Tardiphaga sp. vice304: one gene and its partner. The protein of the gene in region 1 interacts with the protein of each later gene in a pairwise test. Links are inferred from orthologs where the notes say so. Each region holds a gene or a part of one and is shown on either strand. Other genes may lie near its edges.

What was found.
Region 2: the proteins of FNL56_RS02190 (region 1) and FNL56_RS23060 interact in binary tests that used the Escherichia coli proteins (3 or more experiments, as listed by UniProt). The link is inferred for Tardiphaga sp. vice304 from one-to-one orthologs.

The regions. Positions count from the first base shown.
Region 1 is NZ_CP041402.1:476,271-479,510, forward strand. What follows is about bases 131-3,054. They hold FNL56_RS02190 (glutamate-5-semialdehyde dehydrogenase), read left to right. Parts: upstream 131-908; coding sequence 909-2,201; downstream 2,202-3,054. Other genes in these bases: FNL56_RS02185 (alpha/beta hydrolase), read left to right, coding at 131-768; FNL56_RS02195 (nicotinate-nucleotide adenylyltransferase), read left to right, coding at 2,220-2,870. Also shown: more of FNL56_RS02185, read left to right, coding at 1-130. UniProt on the Escherichia coli protein: Catalyzes the NADPH-dependent reduction of L-glutamate 5-phosphate into L-glutamate 5-semialdehyde and phosphate. The product spontaneously undergoes cyclization to form 1-pyrroline-5-carboxylate.
Region 2 is NZ_CP041402.1:4,824,285-4,827,596, forward strand. What follows is about bases 94-3,089. They hold FNL56_RS23060 (sulfate/molybdate ABC transporter ATP-binding protein), read right to left. Parts: upstream 2,122-3,089; coding sequence 1,066-2,121; downstream 94-1,065. Other genes in these bases: FNL56_RS23050 (3-hydroxybutyrate dehydrogenase), read right to left, coding at 94-338; FNL56_RS23055 (CAP domain-containing protein), read right to left, coding at 473-985; cysW (sulfate ABC transporter permease subunit CysW), read right to left, coding at 2,111-2,974; cysT (sulfate ABC transporter permease subunit CysT), read right to left, coding at 2,986-3,089. In the rest of the region: more of FNL56_RS23050, read right to left, coding at 1-93; more of cysT, read right to left, coding at 3,090-3,312. UniProt on the Escherichia coli protein: Part of the ABC transporter complex CysAWTP involved in sulfate/thiosulfate import. Responsible for energy coupling to the transport system.

The DNA of each region.
Region 1 (3,240 bases):
GCCCCCACTTTCATCACGGTCGGCAGCGGCCCCGCCGCCCGGCGCATCGCGCTGCGGATCCGCGAGGGCACGTCGCCCGGGCTGTTCTGGATGAGCGGCTTCAAGTCCGACATGCAGGGCGGCAAGGCGTTGGCGCTGGATGCGTTTGCGGCGGAGCAGGGGCGCGCCTGCGTCCGCTTCGACTATTCCGGCCACGGTGAATCCGGCGGCGCCTTTGTCGATGGCACCATCGGTCGCTGGCTCGAGGACAGTCTCGCGGTGTTCGACGCGGCATGCCAGGGCCCGCAGGTGGTGATCGGCTCGTCGATGGGCGGCTGGATGGCGCTGCTGCTGGCGCGCGCACTGGCCCGCCGCGGCATGATCGGCCGCGCCACGCTGAAAGGCCTGGTGCTGATCGCGCCGGCGCCGGACTTCACCGAAGCGCTGATGTGGAACGGCTTCTCGCCGCAAGTGCGCGAACAGATCATGCGCGACGGCTGCTGGATGCGGCCGTCGGAATATGGCGAGCCCTATCCGATCACTAGGCAACTGATCGAGGAAGGCCGCGACCATCTGCTGCTCGGCGGCAGCATCGAGCTCGGCTGCCCGGTTCGCATCCTGCAGGGTCGGCTCGATCCCGACGTGCCGTGGAAGCACGCCTTTCGCCTCACCGAGCGACTGCCAGTCGACGACGTCGTGCTGACGGTGATCCCGGACGGCGACCATCGGCTGTCGCGGCCGCAGGATCTGGCGCGGATCATTGCGGCGGTGGAAGACATCTCGAAGTAGGCCGCTGGGTCCGTCCTCGATCGAACTACCAATTCGGTTGAGCGGCCTTGTCGCCGACCGGCCGCGGCGCCGCTCCCTTTGACCTTGCGGGCCGAAGTCCCTATTTTATGGCGAGTTTCTCCTGACCGCCCGGGCCTGACATGACCGCCTCGCTGAAAGCCATCGACGGCACGGCCGATCTGCCGTTCCTGATGAACGACCTCGCGCTGGCCGCCCGCGCGGCGGCGCGGGCGCTGGCGATAGCGCCGACGGAACAGAAAAACCGCGCGCTGGCGGCGATGGAGCGCGCCGTCCGCGCCGGCGAAACGGCGATCCTGGCCGCCAATGCCGAGGATGTCGCCGAGGTCCGCGCCAATGGCGCAACCTCCGCCTTCATCGACCGGCTGACTCTGACACCGGCCCGCGTCAGCGCGATGGCCGACGGCATTCGCGTGATCCATGACATTGCCGATCCCGTGGGCGCCGTCACCGAGAGCTGGCAGCGGCCGAACGGCATGACCATCGAGCGGGTTCGCGTGTCGCTCGGCGTCGTCGCGGTGATTTTCGAGAGCCGGCCCAATGTCGCAGCGGACGCTGGCGTGTTGTGCCTGAAGTCCGGCAATGCCGTGATCCTGCGCGGCGGCTCCGACAGTTTCCGATCCTGCCGCGCGATCCACGAATGCCTGGTGCAGGGCCTGCGCGAGGCCGGATTGCCCGAGGCCGCGATCACTCTGGTGCCGACCCGCGACCGCGCCGCGGTGGGCCTGCTGCTGTCAGGCCTGAACGGCGGCGTCGATGTCATCGTGCCGCGCGGCGGCAAGAGCCTGGTGGCGCGCGTCGAGGCCGAGGCCCGGGTGCCCGTGTTCGCGCATCTCGAAGGCGTCAACCACGTCTATGTCGATCGTGCCGCCTCGCTGGAGATGGCCAAGTCGATCGTGCTGAACGCGAAAATGCGCCGGCCCGGCGTCTGCGGCGCCACCGAGACGCTGCTGGTCGACCGCGCGGTGGCGGCCACGCATCTCAAGCCGCTGGTGGAAATGCTGATCGAGGCCGGCTGCGAAGTCCGCGGCGATGCCGCCGTGCAGGCGGTGGACGGCCGTGTCAATCCGGCGACCGACGCGGACTGGGATACCGAATACGAGGACGCCATCATCTCGGCGCGGGTCGTCGATGGCCTCGACGAGGCGCTGGCGCATATCAGGGATCACGGCTCGCACCATACCGACGCGATCGTGACCGAAAATGCGGCAGCGGCGACGCGCTTCCTCAACGAGGTCGATTCCGCCATCGTGCTGCATAATGCCTCGACGCAGTTTGCCGATGGCGGCGAGTTCGGCTTCGGCGCCGAGATCGGAATCGCCACCGGCAAATTCCACGCCCGCGGCCCGGTCGGCGCCGAACAGCTCACCAGCTTCAAATACCGCATCCACGGCACCGGTCAGACCCGGCCGTGATGAACATGGCGCGCGCGCGTGGCGACTGAACTGGAGCCTGCAGTCCCCGGCCGGGCTTCTGCGGGCCACGCCATCCCGTTTCACAGCGCAGGCCAGCGGATTGGGCTGCTCGGCGGCTCGTTCAACCCGCCGCATGCCGCGCACCGGGCGATTTCGCTGTTTGCGATGAAGCGGCTGCAACTGGATCGCGTCTGGTGGCTGGTGTCGCCGGGCAACCCGCTGAAAGACCGCAGCAATCTGCATGACCTCGCCGAGCGCGCGGCCGCGGCGCGGGCCATGGCCAACCATCCGCGCATCGACGTCACCTGCCTGGAGACCGCGATCGGCACCCGCTATACCGTCGATACCATCACCTATCTGCGAAGGCGTTGCGCCAGCGCCTGTTTTGTCTGGATCATGGGCGCCGATAATCTCGCCCAGTTCCACAAATGGGAAAACTGGCAGCAGATCGCCGCGCAGGTGCCGTTTGCGGTGATCGACCGCCCGCCGCTGACCCTGCGCGGCCTGGCGTCCCCGGCGGCGCAGGCGTTGTCGCGGGACCGGATCCCGGAACGCGACGCCGGGATGCTGGCCGACCTCGACCCGCCGGCCTGGGTGTTCCTCACCGGGCTGAAGCTTGCGATGTCCTCGACCCGGCTGCGCAACGCCGATGGCAGCTGGAAGACGTAATTCCACAACACCGCGTCGATAAGTGCTATAGGAACGGCCTGGAATATTGAACCCACGACTCCCTCATCATAGTCTCTTCATCGGGCGCCGGATCAGGCGCCCCGACCCGTGAAAGGAATGGTCCCTGGCCACTTCTGTATCGACGAAAACCGGCGCCAAAAAGAAGGCCCCGGCCAAGGCAGCCTCCAAGGCCGCTTCCAAGCCTCCAGCGAAAGCTGCTGCTCCCAAATCTGCTGCGAAGAAAGCCGTCGTGCCGAAAAAGGCGCTTGTCGCCAAGAAGGCAGTAGCGCCGAAGAAGGCTTCGGTTGCTAAAGCTTCCGTCGCCAAGGTTGTCACGCCCAAGGTGACGAAGGCCAAGAAGGCCGCGCTG
Region 2 (3,312 bases), 4.3 Mb from region 1 along the record:
ATGATCGCGTCCCATTTCTCGATCGGGAAATCCTCGATCGGCGAAACGAACTGGATGCCGGCATTGTTGACCAGGATATCCACCGAGCTGAATTTGCTCTCGCCGAGCGCGACCATCGCGGCGATTTCCGCGGGCTTCGTCATGTCGGCCGGCGAATGGATCGCCTTGACGCCGAAGTCTTTCTCGATCCAGGCGCGTTCCTTCTCGATCTCCTCCGGAGTGCCCATGCCGTTCAGCACGATATTGGCGCCGGCGCCGGCAAAGGCGCGCGCATAGGCCAGACCGATGCCGCTGGTCGAGCCGGTCACGACCGCGACCTTGCCTGTGAGATTAGCCATGGGGATGCTCCTGCGACGTGGGACGCCTGCAGGAAATGGCCGCGCACCCGGCATTCCCTGAGGCAATGAAGAGAACCGCAGCGTGGCGTCCCCGGATCACCCCGTCAACGCCGCCGCTGCAAAGCAGCAGGCGTTTATTTGCTATCGGTCGAGGCCAGGATCATGGTCCAGAACACCTTGTATTTGGTGCCCGGCGCATATGTCGCAGCAATGCCGATCTTGTTGACACCGGATTTCAGCATGTTGGCGCGGTGCGGCGGCGAATCGCGCCAGCCGGAGAAGGCCTCCGCCATGGTGTGATAGCCGGCGGAGATGTTCTCGACGGCCAGCGTCGCCGGATAGCCGCCGGCGTTCAGGCGCTTGGCCAGTGGCGCTTTCACGTCGTGGTCCATCTTGTTCTTCTTGGCCATGCTGGTCGACTGGTCTTCGGCCAGCGCCATCAACGCCGGATCGACCGTGACCGGGCCGAGCCCGTTGTTCTTCCGGTACAGCGAAATCATCGAGGCGGCCGCGACAGGGTCGAGCTTGGCGCCGCCATTGGCCATGCTGAGATACATCGTGGGCTGGTCCGGCGCCGGAGCCACCATGTCGGCGGCGCAGCCGCCCAGCAGCAAAAATCCCAGAATGGCTGTAGCCACGCGCATCATCGGCAATCCCCCGTACAGAGGGCGTTTGTTGCACACCAACCGTGGCTGAAAGGTGAAGAATGGCGGCGAACGTGGCCGCCCTACTCGCGGCCGGCAAAAATCCGGTAGCGCCGGGGTTGCAGGCTGACGAGGTCGCCGGTGGCGAGGTTGCGGTCGCGCGGGGCGTCGATCTCGACCATCGTGTCACCGGCGCCGGACAGCGCAATGTCGGCCCGCTGGATCGGGCCGAAGGTGCGGACGCGCCGCACCGTGCCTTCCAGCGCGCCATCGGTGGCGGCTTCGCCGACCGGCCCGACATTCATGTCGTGACGGCGCACGAACAGTTTCGACGGACCCGACACAGCACCCGCATCGACGTTCAGGAGCTTGTCGCCGAGCCGGACCTGCCCATCGCTGACATCGACCGGCAGCATGATCGACTCGCCGATAAAGGAATGCACGAAAGCGGTGGCCGGATGGTCGTAGACCTCGCCGGGAGTGCCGATCTGCTCAATGCGGCCCTTGTCCATCACCACCACGCGGTTGGCGACTTCCAGCGCCTCTTCCTGGTCGTGGGTGACGAAGATCGACGTGACGTTGATCTCCTCGTGCAGCGTGCGCAGCCACTGCCGCAGTTCCTTGCGCACCTTGGCATCGAGCGCACCGAACGGTTCGTCGAGCAGCAGGATGCGCGGCTCGATGGCCAGCGCACGCGCCAGCGCAATGCGCTGGCGCTGGCCGCCGGAGAGCTGGCTGGGATAACGACTGGCCAGCCAGTCCAGCTGGACGAGGTCGAGCAGTTCCTTGACGCGGGCGCGGATCGCCGCCTCGTCCTTGCGGATCGCGCGCGGCTGCACGCGCAGACCGAAGGCGACGTTCTCGAATACCGTCATGTGGCGGAACAGCGCATAATGCTGGAACACGAAGCCGACGTGGCGCTCACCGGCGCCGCGCGCCAGCGCATTCTCGCCGTCGAACGAGACCTCCCCGGAATCCGGCCAGTCGAGCCCGGCAATGATCCGCAGCAGCGTGGTCTTGCCGGAGCCGGAAGGCCCCAGCAGCGCCAGCAGCTCGCCATTGGCGACCTTCAGATCGACGTTGTCGAGCGCGGCGAAGGCGCCGTATTTCTTGACAATGTTTTTGACTTCAATCGCCACGCGGTTGTCCCTCGTCGAGATGCCGTTCCAGAATGGTTTTCGCCACCAGCGTGATCAGCGCAAGCATGGCCAGCAAGGATGCGATCGCAAAGGCGGCGACGAACTGATATTCATTATAGAGGATTTCCACCAGCAGCGGCATGGTGTTGGTCTCGCCGCGAATATGGCCGGACACTACCGACACCGCGCCGAACTCGCCCATCGCCCGCGCATTGCATAGCAGCACGCCATAGAGCACGCCCCATTTGATATTGGGCAAAGTGACGCGGAAGAAGGTCTGCAGCCCGGAGGCGCCGAGCGAAATCGCGGCCTCCTCCTCCTGCGTGCCCTGCTCCTGCATCAGCGGAATCAGCGCGCGCGCAACAAAGGGAAAGGTCACGAAGGTGGTGGCCAGCGCGATGCCGGGCACGGCGAACAGGATCGGGATGTTGTTAGCCATCACCCACGGCCCGAAAAAGCCCTGCGCGCCGAACAACAGCACGAAGACCAGGCCGGAGATCACCGGGCTCACCGAAAACGGCAGGTCGATCAGCGAGATCAGCATGGTCTTGCCGCGGAAATCGAACTTGGCGATGGCCCAGGCGGCCATCACGCCGAATACCAGATTGATGCCGACCGAGATCGCCGCGACGATCAGCGTCAGCCGGATCGCGGACCACGCTTCCGGATCGGACAGCGCCTGAAAATACGCCCCGATGCCGCGCGAAAACGCCTGGCTGAATACCAGCACCAGCGGCAGCACCACGAACACCACCAGGAAGGCGATCGCCAGCGCGATGATGATCCAGCGGATCCAGCCGGGCTCGGTCCGCGCGTCGTCTCGCGCCTGAATCTCGAGGGAGCGTTGCGTCATTGCCATCGCGCTCAATGGGCCGGCACGCGGGTCTGCGCCCAGCGCTGAATCCGGTTGATGGCGAAGATGATGAGGAAAGATGCCAGCAACATGACGACCGCAATCGCGGTGGCGTCGGCATAGCGGTATTCCGACAGCCGGATCACGATCAACAGCGGCGCGATCTCGGAAATGTTCGGCAGATTGCCGGCGATGAAAATCACCGAACCATATTCGCCGACCGCGCGCGCGAAGGCCAATGCAAAGCCAGTCAGCATCGCCGGCACCAGACTGGGCACGATCACGCGAAACACCGTATGCCAGCGATTGGCGCCGAGGCTGGCGGCGGCCTCCTCGAT